3 regions of the Virgibacillus sp. JSM 102003 genome follow, and region 1 is predicted to be linked to each of the others. Evidence: riboswitches for the same ligand, from Rfam matches in the RefSeq annotation. Region 1 holds a riboswitch; each other region holds the start of a gene.

Region 1 (4,238 bases):
GTACCAAATCAAGTGTCGATAGTTCCTCTAATCGAATTGCCAATGTTATATCGGAATACTCGGTAATGGGCGAATAAGGGTTATCGGTAAAAGCAATAATTGTCGCCCCTTGTTTTTTGGCCAATTCAGCCAGTCTTATCGTGTTAATCCCATACCTATGGAATGAAAAAGCAACAAATACACTATTTTCATGTAATTCACTTAGTTGTACCAAAATATCGTCATCAGGTGAATGCTGTCGTACATTGCCAACCACAATATTTAAGGCATATGCAAACCAGCTTGCTAAAGCGTAGGATGATCGGACACCTGCAATATAGATATTCTCAGCAGATAACAGCTTCGTAACGGTTTGGTCTAAATCCGTTTCCGACATTTGCTCGATTACAGTCTGAATTGTACGTATATCATTGAACATTAGGTTTTTAACAGTATTATCTTCTGAATGACTGGATACCTTTCTGTTTCTGAAATCAGACAGACTGCTTTTTTCAAAAAAACGCTGCTGGTATGTCTGCTGTAAAGATTTATAGCCATCATATCCCAACGTGCGTGCAAAACGGATGATAGTAGTTTCACTAACACCAATTTTTCTGCCAGCTTCCTGAGCAGAATTCATTGCGAAAATAGATGGATCACTATAAATATAAGATGCTATTTTTTTAAAGCTTTTTGAAAAGTTCGCTTGATGTTCCTTAATTTTTTTGTACAGATTTTCCATGTAAATTCCCCGTGTAGTTTGTCATCTGTTAAAGTGAAGGAATTACTTTTTCTTTTAATAAAGAAAAAGTAATTCCTTTATTATAAGTAACATACCATAATAGTAGAATTTACTCAATATGTAATCTTGGGAATTATTAAAAAATTCAGCGTGTGTGAATAAAAAGTCCCGACCAAGATAGATGACTATGAATGTACTTAGTTATAACTGATTAAAGTGCTAAACATCTGTACTCATACATAAAATTAGTACAAGCCTGATAATAGGGGTGCGTACTTTTGTGGTCAGATTTTAAAACATTCGCATTAAAAGGAAACGTCCTGGACTTAGCTGTTGCTGTTATTATCGGAACAGCCTTTGGAAAAATAGTAACGTCACTTGTAGAAAATATCATGATGCCACTAGCAGGGATCTTAGTAAGCGGTGTTGATTTCACAAATTTAAAATATACGGTAAGAAAAGCAGATGTATTGTATGGCGAGTTCATCCAGTCGGTTTTTGATTTTATCGTTATCGCGGTGTCCATCTTCATTTTCATTCGCATCATAGCAAAGTTCAGAGGTGAGAAGGATCCGGAAAAAGAATCAAAGCCTGATGAAAAAACTGAGTTGCTCAAAGAGATACGTGACCTTTTGAAAAAAGAGGATAAGCTAACACCTAAACAGAAAAAGAAGGTCACGATTAATATTTCATCACAGTCGAAGAAAAGATAAAACTTGAAAAATACAGTAAGCTGTGGCATAGTGAATTTGATAGTTTAATTGAATAATAAGTTGTAGGGGGACCAGTGTATGCTGGTTGAGATTGTATCCGTTAGATGCTGACCCTTGGAACCTGATTTGGTTGAGACCAGCGTAGGGAACAAAGTAAAACAATAGTAATATTGTTCGTAATGCGCTCAGGGACTAACCTGGCGTTATTTTTTTTGGTCTTATAAGAGATTCCTTTCGTTTCCAACACCAATCATACTTCCAGAAGTGAACAAAAAGAGAAAGGGAGATGAGAAATGAAAAAATGGTTGTTCGTAGTATTAATAGCCGTTTTACTAACAGCATGTAATAACGATGCAGGGGGAACTGACGAAAAAAGGCAGGAGACAGAACAAACAAAAGTAGTGCTCGATTGGACCCCCAATACGAATCATACAGGTCTTTATGTTGCCCAGGAAAAAGGATATTTTGACGATGAAGGGTTGGATGTAGAAATTATGATGCCGGGTGAGGCTGGTTCTGATCAGCTTGTAGCATCAGGCAAGGCTGACTTCGGAGTCAGTGCACAGGAAGCTGTTACAGAGGCACGTATTCAGGATATTCCAATCGTATCGATTGCAGCGGTTATCCAGCATAATACATCCGGATTCGCTTCACCAAAAGACAAACAAATTACATCACCAGCAGATTTTGAAGGAAAAACATATGGCGGATGGGGAGCACCGGTTGAAAAAGCAGTTCTATCTTCACTTATGAAGCAGGAAAATGCCGATGTTGAGAAAGTCGATATTGTCAATATGGGCAATACAGATTTCTTCACAGCAGTGAAGCGGGATATTGATTTTGCGTGGATTTACTATGGCTGGACTGGAGTCGAAGCAGAAATGCGCGGGGAGGAATTAAATATGATTTATTTAACCGATTACTCCAAAAAGCTTGATTATTATACACCTGTCCTTACAACGAATGAAAAAATGATTGCAGACAATCCGGAAAAAGCTGAGAAATTTTTAGCAGCGGTTTCAAAAGGGTATAAGTTTGCAATCGATAATCCAGGTGAAGCAGCAGAAATCCTCAGCGCTGCTGTTCCAGATCTTGACCCGGAACTTGTTAAGAAAAGTCAGGAATGGTTATCACCAAAATATCAGGATGACGCAGACAAGTGGGGAGTTCAAAAGCAAGAGGTATGGAAGAATTATTCCAGCTGGATGTATGATAATGGACTTCTAGAAGAAGAATTGAAAGCTGAAGATGCATTTACCAACGAATTTTTACCAGAATAGGAGTGGGAATATGAATAATTCATTAGTAAGTATACAAATTATCCCAAAAACAAACAATGGGGAAGATGTCATTCCATATGTTGACGCTGCAATAGAGGTGATCGAGAAAGCTGGAGTGAAATATGAGGTCCATCCACTGGAAACTACAATGGAAGGGAAGCTAAACGAGCTATTAGCAGTTATTGAAAAAATGAACGAAAGAATGGTTGAGCTTGGAAGTTCCAGCATTATATCGCAAGTGAAAATCCTTTATAATCCGAGTGGGGCATCAATGGATCAATTGACGGAGAAGTATCGTTGATGAAAAAGTTTATGAAAAAAGGGTGGAAACCTGTTGCGGTTCTCCTCCTTTTATTCATTATATGGGAGGGCGCAAGTAATTTATTCAAGATACCTGGATGGCTGTTGCCGGCGCCTTCGCAAATTTTACAAACAGGTGTTGAAGGCTGGGCATCTTATCAGCATCACATCTTCTCAACCGTTCAATTAACGATTATTGGATTTTTAATTGGCAGCAGTGTGGGCATTCTGATTGCGATTAGTCTGCATCTTATACCACAGCTTCGAGAAGCGTTGTATCCATTAATCATTATTTCGCAAAATATACCAATAATTGTTCTGGCACCACTGCTCGTTATATGGTTTGGCTTTGGCATGCTACCTAAGATTATTGTGATTACACTAGTCTGCTTTTTTCCTATCGCGGTGTCAGCCTTGGATGGATTCAGACAAACGGACCATGATTTGAAACATTATATGCAAATGGCTGGAGCAAATAAGAAACAGATATTCTGGAAACTGGAATGGCCAAATGCGTTGCCATACGTATTTGCCGGGCTGAAAATCTCCGCAACGTATAGTGTCATGGGAGCCGTTATATCGGAATGGCTCGGTGCGAGTAACGGGATCGGCGTTTATATGACATTAGCATCGTCTTCATTCAGGACCGATCGTGTTTTCGTATCTATTTTTCTTGTAATGGTTCTTAGTTTATTATTTTTTGCAATTATTATTTTGGTCGAAAAAAGCCTAATCAGATGGAAGCCAAAAGGAGAAGGAAATTGATATGGGCAATCTAGCTGTGAAAGATATAACAAAATCATACGGAGACCATCATATTTTGCAGGGTGTTGATTTCACCGTTAATGACGGAGAGTTTGTTTCCATTTTAGGCCCATCCGGGAGCGGGAAAAGTACATTATTTCATTTGATTGGCGGAATTCGTTTGCCTAATTCAGGGGAAATTTACCTGGAGGATAAACAGATAAATGGTCAAAAGGGGTCAATCAGCTATACACCGCAGTCTCCGTCACTCATGCCTTGGCGCACAGTACTGAAAAATGTCCTGCTTGGTGGCGAGATCGTCGGTAAATATGATGAAAAAAGGGCGCTTGCATTAATTGAGCGTGCTGGGTTGCAAGGGTATGAAAATGCGTATCCACATGAACTGTCAGGCGGAATGAAACAACGTGTTGCGTTCGTGCGAAGCTTGCTAAGTCCGCAGCCACTTATTTGTCTGGATGA
Region 2 (4,238 bases), on a different contig from region 1:
GCATTGAAAAGCCTCAAGTGCGGCAACAGAGCCAACATTACCAAACCCTTGTACTGCCATTGTCAGTGTTTTATCCATATGTTTTAAAGCTGTTTTTGCAAAAACATTCTCGCGTTCTGAGAGCCACTTTTCCTGATTCTTAACAAAGTTATGGATCATGTAGCGAAATGCGAAATAAACACCTTTACCAGTTGCTTCCCTCCGTCCTAATGACCCACCATTCTCTACACTTTTGCCAGTAAAGCTGCCACGATATGGGCTTCCAGGACGAATACTTTTATATTCACCCATCATCCAGTCCATTTCACGGTCACCTGTACCAACATCTGGTGCTGGAATATCTTTATCAGGTCCAAGAATTTCACCAAAATACTGTACATATTTTTTACAAATCATATATAATTCTTTGACACTATAGTCTCTCGGGTTAATAACAACTCCGCCTTTTCCACCACCAAACGGTACCTCATGAAGCGCATTCTTTAGTGTCATGAGTGATGCAAGGTTAATCACTTCATCTTCATTAACAGATTCATGAAAACGAATACCACCCTTATATGGACCAAGAATATTATTATGCTGAACCCGAAAAGAAGGCACACGTGTTACCTTTCCATTTTCGAGTGCAATTCGTAAAAAGGATTTGTTTACATGGTTAGGAGTGGATAAGATAGATACCAACGACGTAAATGCCTTCTCACGTGTTTTGTCCGTCAGTTCTGGTAAAAAGGATTTATCATCCAATAAAGCTTCTAGCGACTCCTGAACAATTTTTGTGGTACTGTTTGCCATATTGAAAACCTCCATCAGTAGTAAATTTTTCCTAATTTATTAAAGTGTATCAAACAAATATACGATAAACTAATAATACTGTTCTACTTGGAGGATTTACTTGTTTATATACAATTATTCAATTCCTTATAAAATTAAAACAGCAAAGACGGTAGAAATGATTAAACCAAGAATAACCGGAACAAAGTTTTTCCGGACCAAATCCATAACTGAAACGCCACAAAATCCAGCAATCGCAATCATAGAGGACCAAGCAACAATTGTACCTCCACCGGTCCAAATTGAACCCATTTGGCCAATGGCTGCGAGTGTTCCAGAGTCAATAGCCGAACTTTCTAGAGAAGCAGCAAGAGCTCCAGTCAGTGGCAAACCTGAGAACCCTGATCCATCCAGCCCAGTAATAATACCAATAATCAATACACTAAATGCTGCAAATAACGCACTTTGCGGTAAAAAGGCCTGTGAGGATTGTACAAGGTCAAACAGTAATCCGGGCGCTTTTTCACCCACACCTAGAATACTTCCGGAGAAGTCTGCACTGCCAAGGAAGAAGAACCCTGCAATTGGAATAACCGGACCCATTGCCTTAAAAGCAAATACAAAGCCATCTGTAATATGGTTACTAATATAATCAAGTGCATGGTGTCGACCAAAGGCGACCGTAGATAATAACAATAAGATTACAGCAACGCCACCAATAAATGCAGCACCATCCCCACCTTCAAAACCACTCATTCGTCCTGATAAAAGTTTTGTATACATCATGTAGATTACTACTGTCAAAAGGGCAATGGGAACAAGTACTGCAAATACTTTACTCCACGTATTCAGATGTGTTGAATGTGCTTGATTCGTTGACTCCTGAGTTGCCTGTAATGCCTCCAGCTCTTTTTCATTCAGTTCACTGCTTTTTGAGCGGATTGTTTTTCGATAAAAGAGATATGCTAACCCTATTGCAACTGCGCCAGTAATAACAGATAGGATTAATGCCTTATCAGCAACCAAACCAACATCGATTCCGGCTGATTTTGCTGATAGCCCTGGAGCAACCTGAACAATATAATCAGAAGATAACGCCATTCCCTGTCCAGCCAGCGCAACAGCAACTGCTGCAGTTAACGCTGGGAGTCCCGAGCGGATGGCTGCGGGTACCAGCAATGCACAAATAAGCGGTACTGCCGGTGTCGGCCAGAAAAAGAGCGAAATTACATAGGTGACAGCGATTAATACAAAAAATGAAACATGGCCATTTATCATTACTTTTTGGATTGGCTGGATCATTCTTCGATCGGCACCCAAATCACGTAATGAATGAAGTAATGCCATCATAAAAGTAATGATCAGAAATATACTGAACAGTTCTTTTGCTGCAACAAGATTGGCATTAAATATGGCGGTAAAACCGTCGATTAAACTCCCGTTATAAACCCAGGCAATCACAAATGTCCCAAGTAACGAAGGAAGCACAACACCTCTTCTGAAAATCATTGTGAAAATAATTATTAGTGTAAATATACCGTATAGCCAATGCGATATAGTTAGCTCCACCGATAACACTTCCTTTCTTAAGTGTGCTATAGCCTATGCACACTGAAAGAAAGCGGTGAGAGTTTATTCCAATGTTAGTTGCCTATTTTGATTCCTTTTCATTAGCACATTCATTGCAAAGTAGCTTTCCATTTTGTTGAACACCGTCAAAAAAACCATCCTTGCAATATACGTTTTGTCCACATGACTGGCACTGTCCGATTAATTCTTTCATAATAATCACCTCTGCCTTAAGTATAAAAAAATAGCCCTTATATTACAAAGGACTATTTTCTGTGAACGGATTTTATTAATTTACGATGCAGTTTGCATTAATGTTTTTGGTTGTTTGTAGAACAATAGAAAAACAATAATTGTACAGATGATAAAGGATGGCAGCATGTAAGATCCACTGTACAGTAACGAATATAACCAGACTGGCTGGCCTTCTGGTGCATATTGCCCAAAGAACACGATACCGGCTGTAAAATGTGCCAAAAAGCGTAGTGCTGACCCTATAAAAACACCTGACATAATTAGGAAGAAGCTTATCTTCGCTTTTCCTTCCTTGACAGCATGTTGAACTGGTTTAACAAATATTCCTGCCATACCAATTAAAGTGAAAGCAACAATATAATCAAGAAATCCCTGGACAGGTGTTAAAATTATTGGTCCGGACATTACGACCTGCATGACTCCTAGCAGGAAGCCAGCCACCAGACCACCTTTCAATCCCCAACGGAAAGCCATAATGAATATGGGAATCATAGCAAAAGAAACAGATCCACCCTGTGGCCAAATAGAAAACTTTAAAAAAGGAATTATATCCAACAGTAATGCCATGGCAGCAAATATTGCCACCTCAATCATAAATAACGTGCGCTTTGAACTCATTTTAGATTACCTCCCCCTTTGAATAAATACAAAAAAAGCAATGCCAAGGGGAAGCTTCCTGATGGGGAATCCGCTCACAACATTGCTTTTTATTCCATCAAAAAAGCCACCATCCCTACGTTAGTACTAACTAACAGGTTCTAAGGGTAAGAACTAGTATCACGTTCACTCTCAGCCAAACGGCTCCCCCTGTAGGCTTCTATTATTCTGCTTTTTTCATTACATTTATTATAACGTATCGATTTACAATTGACAACGGTTTCTTATTTAGCTGAAACAATAGCTCCTGTATTTGGATGCGCATATATTTGAACCTTGCCAAAATCCCGGGTTTGAATAAGGTAGACATGTGCCTGCGGGCTGCCAATAACTTTATACGTTAATCCACCAAATTTATCAGGGCGTAAAAAACCTTTTTCATTACCTTTAACCGGCGTTGCATCTATTGGATAAACTCGCCAGCTTAAAGCTTCCGGTGGCAGACTTAAGTATTTAGTAAGTGTTTCACTAACTCCATTACCTTTATAGGAAAATCCACTAAACGTGCAAAATGCCCTTACAACAGATTCAGCTAACTCCTGCCAATGATCCTTTACCTGGTCAACATCATCACCTCGTGAATCGGCAAAACCATACTCAATTATGTTTGTTACAACTTTTCCCGTGTCACGATTCATATAATAAAAGTCGCGTGCACGGTCATTTGGCAGTGTTCTTGTAAAAATCCTGCGTATATTTTGACCTGCATGCTTTAATTCAAAAGCTATCTCTTCGGCCATATCCTCTCCACCATAGATAGAATGAATAATCTCGCCACCATCCCCTCCACCAGCATTGATATGATTTGAATGACAATACCTTGCACCACTATCCCGAACAATCTTAGTTCTTTCTGCCGGTGATAAGGTGACATCCTTCTGCCGTGTAATAGCAACCGGAATTCCTAACTGCTCATACCGTTGATACTGATAGAGTGAAATAGATAGATTCATATCTTTCTCAACCCAATACCGATTGGATCCACC
Region 3 (4,238 bases), on a different contig from region 1:
ACCAACTCGTTTATTGGCCAATCTTCACAAGTATAGGCCATTTCCCAAAAGGCAAGCTCTAATTGGCAGCTTTTACGGAATGCTTCTTTTATCTTTGTCTGCTCATCCCATGAAGCATGTTCAGCAAATTTATCCAAGCGGTTTCGCATTTCCATCACTATCTTGCCAAATCGTTCATCGGCATAAAAGCTTATCCATGGATAAAATGGATGATCCTTTTCTGGATTATATTTGTTCATTAACGCATAGCCTATTTCCAAATATGTCCACGGGCAAGGGAGCAGTGCACCAATGGTTTCAGCTAAACTGCCCATTTGCGCGTGATACATCATATGCTTCATGTAATGATCAGCAGTTGGCGGAAGCGGATGACCTTGGAGCTCCTCGTAGCCAACCCCTATATAGTCGCAAAAGTTATGATGTGGATGGCTTTCACTATTTAAAACAAATTGGATTTGTTCCCCGAAGAAGCGGATGTCCTCGCGCTTATCAGATTTGGAAAGAGCAATTCCATAGATTCGCATAAATGCATTCAAATACTCAAAATCTGCCTTAATATAATGCGCAATTGATTCGTTTGGGACATATTTTTTTCCAATACCATCGACAAATGGATGATTAAATATTGCTTGAAATATATCTTGGTTCTCATCTCTTAATTGTTGTGTGAATGACATAATAAAGCCTCCAATGATTTAGGAAGCTACTAGGGGGAATAAAAGTAGAATACTAGAGGTACAGAATGCGGCCCTCAACTACTTCCCTGCGCAGGCATTATCCAGATCAGGTTCCAAGGGACAAGGAATATTTCCGTTTCTCAGCCAGTACAGCGCCCCTAGTAGTTTTTCCTATATTTTATGTTGAACTAGTCTATCCTGATTAACACGTGAAATAACAAACCAGCCTATCAATGCTCCAGTAACACTGCTAATAAGAAACGACGGTATAAAGAACAAAGCACCAGCTGAACTACCCATTAATAGCTTTGCAAAGGGAACAGCAAAAAGTGCTCCGATGATCCCGGTGCCAATTGCCTCTCCCACAGCAGCCATGGCTTTTCTATGGGTCTTCTGAAACAAGTATCCAGCAAGAAATGCTCCAATCATGCCGCCGGGAAACGCTAGCAATGTACCAAGTCCAAGCATGTTGCGTAGCAGTCCAATCATAAATGCAATACCGACTGCAGGACCGGGCCCAAGTGTCACAGCGGCCATAACATTGACGGCATGCTGGACGGGATAAGCCTTTGCGACGCCTGCTGGAAACCAAAGTAACTGTGCACCTAATGTACCTATTGCCACAAAGACTGCCATTGTCGTAAGTAATCGTGTTCGGTTCAATCAAATCCTCCTTTCCGTGAAAGGGGCGCATACGAAAAAAGCCAGATCCATTAATGGACCTGGCTTGAAATAGCTGATATAAGTAAGTATATCGTCAGTCTACTTCCCTCCGCTGGTATTAACCAGATCAGGTCCGTAAGAGTCAGAAAGCTAAAACGTGCTTTCCTCTCAGCCCTCGATTTTGGGCACCCCTAGTAGTAATTTTAAAAATATTATGTTTTCAATTTAAGGATAACAAAAGAAATCACTTTTGTCATGGTTTATTTCAAGTTCATGAATGTAATGAAAAAGTCATGTTTCTAGATCAATGGCTTCCTGTATTAATGCTGAGAATTTTTGGGGTTGAATCTCATCGAGTTGTTTAACTCTGATATGACGCATTTTTTTGCCAGTTCCTTCAAGCAGGTTATCCTTATCCTTAAGTGTGGCACCGAAGTAGAAACCCAGATTAACATGATTCTTGGCAGTCTGAAGATAGCATACAAGACCATTCTCAATATAGCATGGCTTTCCCCATTTTATTTCTTCAGTTATATTGGGGGACGTTTGGAAAATAACCTCCCGTATTTTTTCGGTAATTTCCTTTGTATGCCCATTTAAATTTTCAATAAATTGATCTACTTCTTTTGTTTGGATTGGTTCCATGCTTTTTGACTCTCCTTTTATATTATTGTTCATATATTACAGTAATAAGCGGACACAGGATACGCTATTTCTGCAAAAAAGTGCTTATTCTGTAATATGCGGCCACCAGATACCTTATTCCACATATATCTAAGGAAAAAGGGCTGTTTTTGTCAAATAAGGGCTTTGGTGTCCGCTAAAAAAATCTTAGACAGTACAACTCGTTATCATGATACTCTTCCTTTGTATATTTTTCACCAAAATGATACTAAATCCCTTTAATTCCAGAGTAATTATATTAAAATTATATCTATACTAAGAATCGGAGGTTGAATTTTTTGGAACAGAATAACGAACATTTGTCGAATCGGATTATTGAATGGGTAGTAGATAATGTTGATTCGAGTGCAGTGGTGGAATCGGTTAGTCGACTGAAAGGAAGTACCTCATCCACATTACATAGCATCACGCTAAAGGTGGATAAATCGGTGAAACGGTATGTTGTCAGGCAGTTTGATAATAAGGAATGGCTTGCAGAAGAACCGGATTTGGTATTGCATGAAAAAGAGAGTTTACTTATGGCTGCTAAAACAGGTATTACGACCCCTCAAGTAGTTGCCTACGATGAAACAGGCGAAAAATGTGGAATTCCTGTGATTCTCATGACGAAACTTGAAGGTGCTGTAGAATTAAAACCTGCCAATATGGATGAGTGGTTAACTGGATTGGCGAAGGGGCTTGTGAAAATTCATGCAGTTGAAGCGAGTGACTTTCCATATCAGCATTATAGCTACAATGACATATCTACGTTTGAAGTGCCAAGCTGGTCAAAGGAGCCGAAAACATGGGAAAGTGCTATTAATATCTTAAGAGGGCCTCGACCAAAAACGACAGATTGTTTCATTCACCGAGACTATCATCCAGCCAATGTATTATGGAATGAAGGTTTAGTTAGTGGAGTGGTAGATTGGGTGAATGGCTGCAGAGGCCCTCGCGGAGTCGATGTTGGGCATTGCAGAGTGAACCTGGCCATGCTATATGGAGTGGAAACAGCAGATGGTTTTCTAAAAGAATATCAGCAACAGGCAGGTTCGGATTTTACCTATAATCGGTATTGGGATTTGCTATCTTTAACTGATATATTGATTGGTTCTCCTGAAGTATATCCTGGATGGGAAGCATTTGGTGTATCAGGATTAACAAATGAAATGATGAAAGAAAGATTGGATAAATACGTTGTGAGTCTGTTAAAAAATCAAGGTAGTTGAGATATCTTGTAAAAAAGAGTCCATTTCATTCTTATTAATTGTCATACTACAATTTATGCATAAAACTGATTTTCTCAATTTACTGGAATTGTGGTGGGAAAATTATAGGGAATCTATTTTAGATTGATTTAAAAGTATGATAGATGGTATAAAGGAAAGTTTAAAAAGAAAAATAGTAGGTTAACTTCACATTTCGCTAGTTAACTGCCTTTTTCACCATTTTCTGTACAAATTCATTAATACCTCTCTTAGTAAATTACGTATTATATCGTGTCACGTAAATAGTAAGAGAGGATGAATTTATTATGCTAGGTTTTTCTATTATTCAAATGGTTCGACGAATGGGACATAAATTTGATAAAGACTTACGACGACAGCTAATTCAATTTTATCACCCTTTTCGGTCAGTTCCATGTTTCTTACATCGACCTTTAGAATATGTAAGGAAAAAGGCAAAAAGGTTACCTGTAATTATTGAGTTTGAGACAGAAACGTTTGAGGATGGCATTCATGATGTGAAAAGTGCTAAGTGTCCTCATCTTCATCAATTTCCTTCCATATCATGTTGCTCCACCAAAATATCAATTGAAAAAATAGTATATTTAACGGAAAATTGTAATCACATCAAAAAGCTTTATTATGATAAAAAAGTAACTACTTTACTAGATAAAGCCACACCTTCTATTAAATCTGATCAATTGAAGCAGTCTGGTTTTACTGGAAAAGGTGTCAACATTGCAGTTATCGATACGGGAATACACCCACACAATGATCTTGTTGGAAGAATTGTTGCTTTTAAAGATTTTGTTAATAATAATACAGACCCATACGATGATAATGGACATGGTACTCATTGTGCAGGAGATGCGGCAGGTAATGGAATTTTATCTAATGGAGATTATCAAGGACCAGCACCAGAGTCACACCTGATTGGTGTAAAAGTATTAAATAAGATGGGTTCTGGTTCATTGTCTACAGTAATAGCCGGGGTAGATTGGTGTATTCA

Evidence for each region. A riboswitch is a leader RNA that binds a small molecule or an ion and turns the genes downstream of it on or off. The one in region 1 is predicted to bind thiamine pyrophosphate.
Region 2: it holds a riboswitch for thiamine pyrophosphate, as region 1 does, so the genes downstream of both, thiT (energy-coupled thiamine transporter ThiT) here and ACE1TG_RS16005 (ABC transporter substrate-binding protein) in region 1, are expected to answer to the same signal.
Region 3: it holds a riboswitch for thiamine pyrophosphate, as region 1 does, so the genes downstream of both, thiW (energy coupling factor transporter S component ThiW) here and ACE1TG_RS16005 (ABC transporter substrate-binding protein) in region 1, are expected to answer to the same signal.

The regions. Positions count from the first base shown of each region.
Region 1 is NZ_JBHFQH010000015.1:79,668-83,905, reverse strand. It holds gene ACE1TG_RS16015 (MurR/RpiR family transcriptional regulator) at 1-721, opposite strand, end outside; gene mscL (large-conductance mechanosensitive channel protein MscL) at 1,000-1,434, shown strand; TPP riboswitch at 1,489-1,599, shown strand; gene ACE1TG_RS16005 (ABC transporter substrate-binding protein) at 1,728-2,714, shown strand; gene ACE1TG_RS16000 (thiamine-binding protein) at 2,725-3,015, shown strand; gene ACE1TG_RS15995 (ABC transporter permease) at 3,015-3,779, shown strand; gene ACE1TG_RS15990 (ABC transporter ATP-binding protein) at 3,781-4,238, shown strand, end outside.
Region 2 is NZ_JBHFQH010000016.1:44,582-48,819, forward strand. It holds gene ACE1TG_RS16445 (Glu/Leu/Phe/Val family dehydrogenase) at 1-792, opposite strand, end outside; gene ACE1TG_RS16450 (hypothetical protein) at 919-2,340, opposite strand; gene thiT (energy-coupled thiamine transporter ThiT) at 2,635-3,213, opposite strand; TPP riboswitch at 3,309-3,413, opposite strand; gene ACE1TG_RS16460 (N-acetylmuramoyl-L-alanine amidase family protein) at 3,477-4,238, opposite strand, start outside.
Region 3 is NZ_JBHFQH010000006.1:23,038-27,275, forward strand. It holds gene tenA (thiaminase II) at 1-677, opposite strand, end outside; TPP riboswitch at 744-847, opposite strand; gene thiW (energy coupling factor transporter S component ThiW) at 849-1,340, opposite strand; TPP riboswitch at 1,428-1,543, opposite strand; gene ACE1TG_RS08125 (DUF1801 domain-containing protein) at 1,632-1,985, opposite strand; gene ACE1TG_RS08130 (aminoglycoside phosphotransferase family protein) at 2,303-3,232, shown strand; gene ACE1TG_RS08135 (S8 family peptidase) at 3,538-4,238, shown strand, end outside.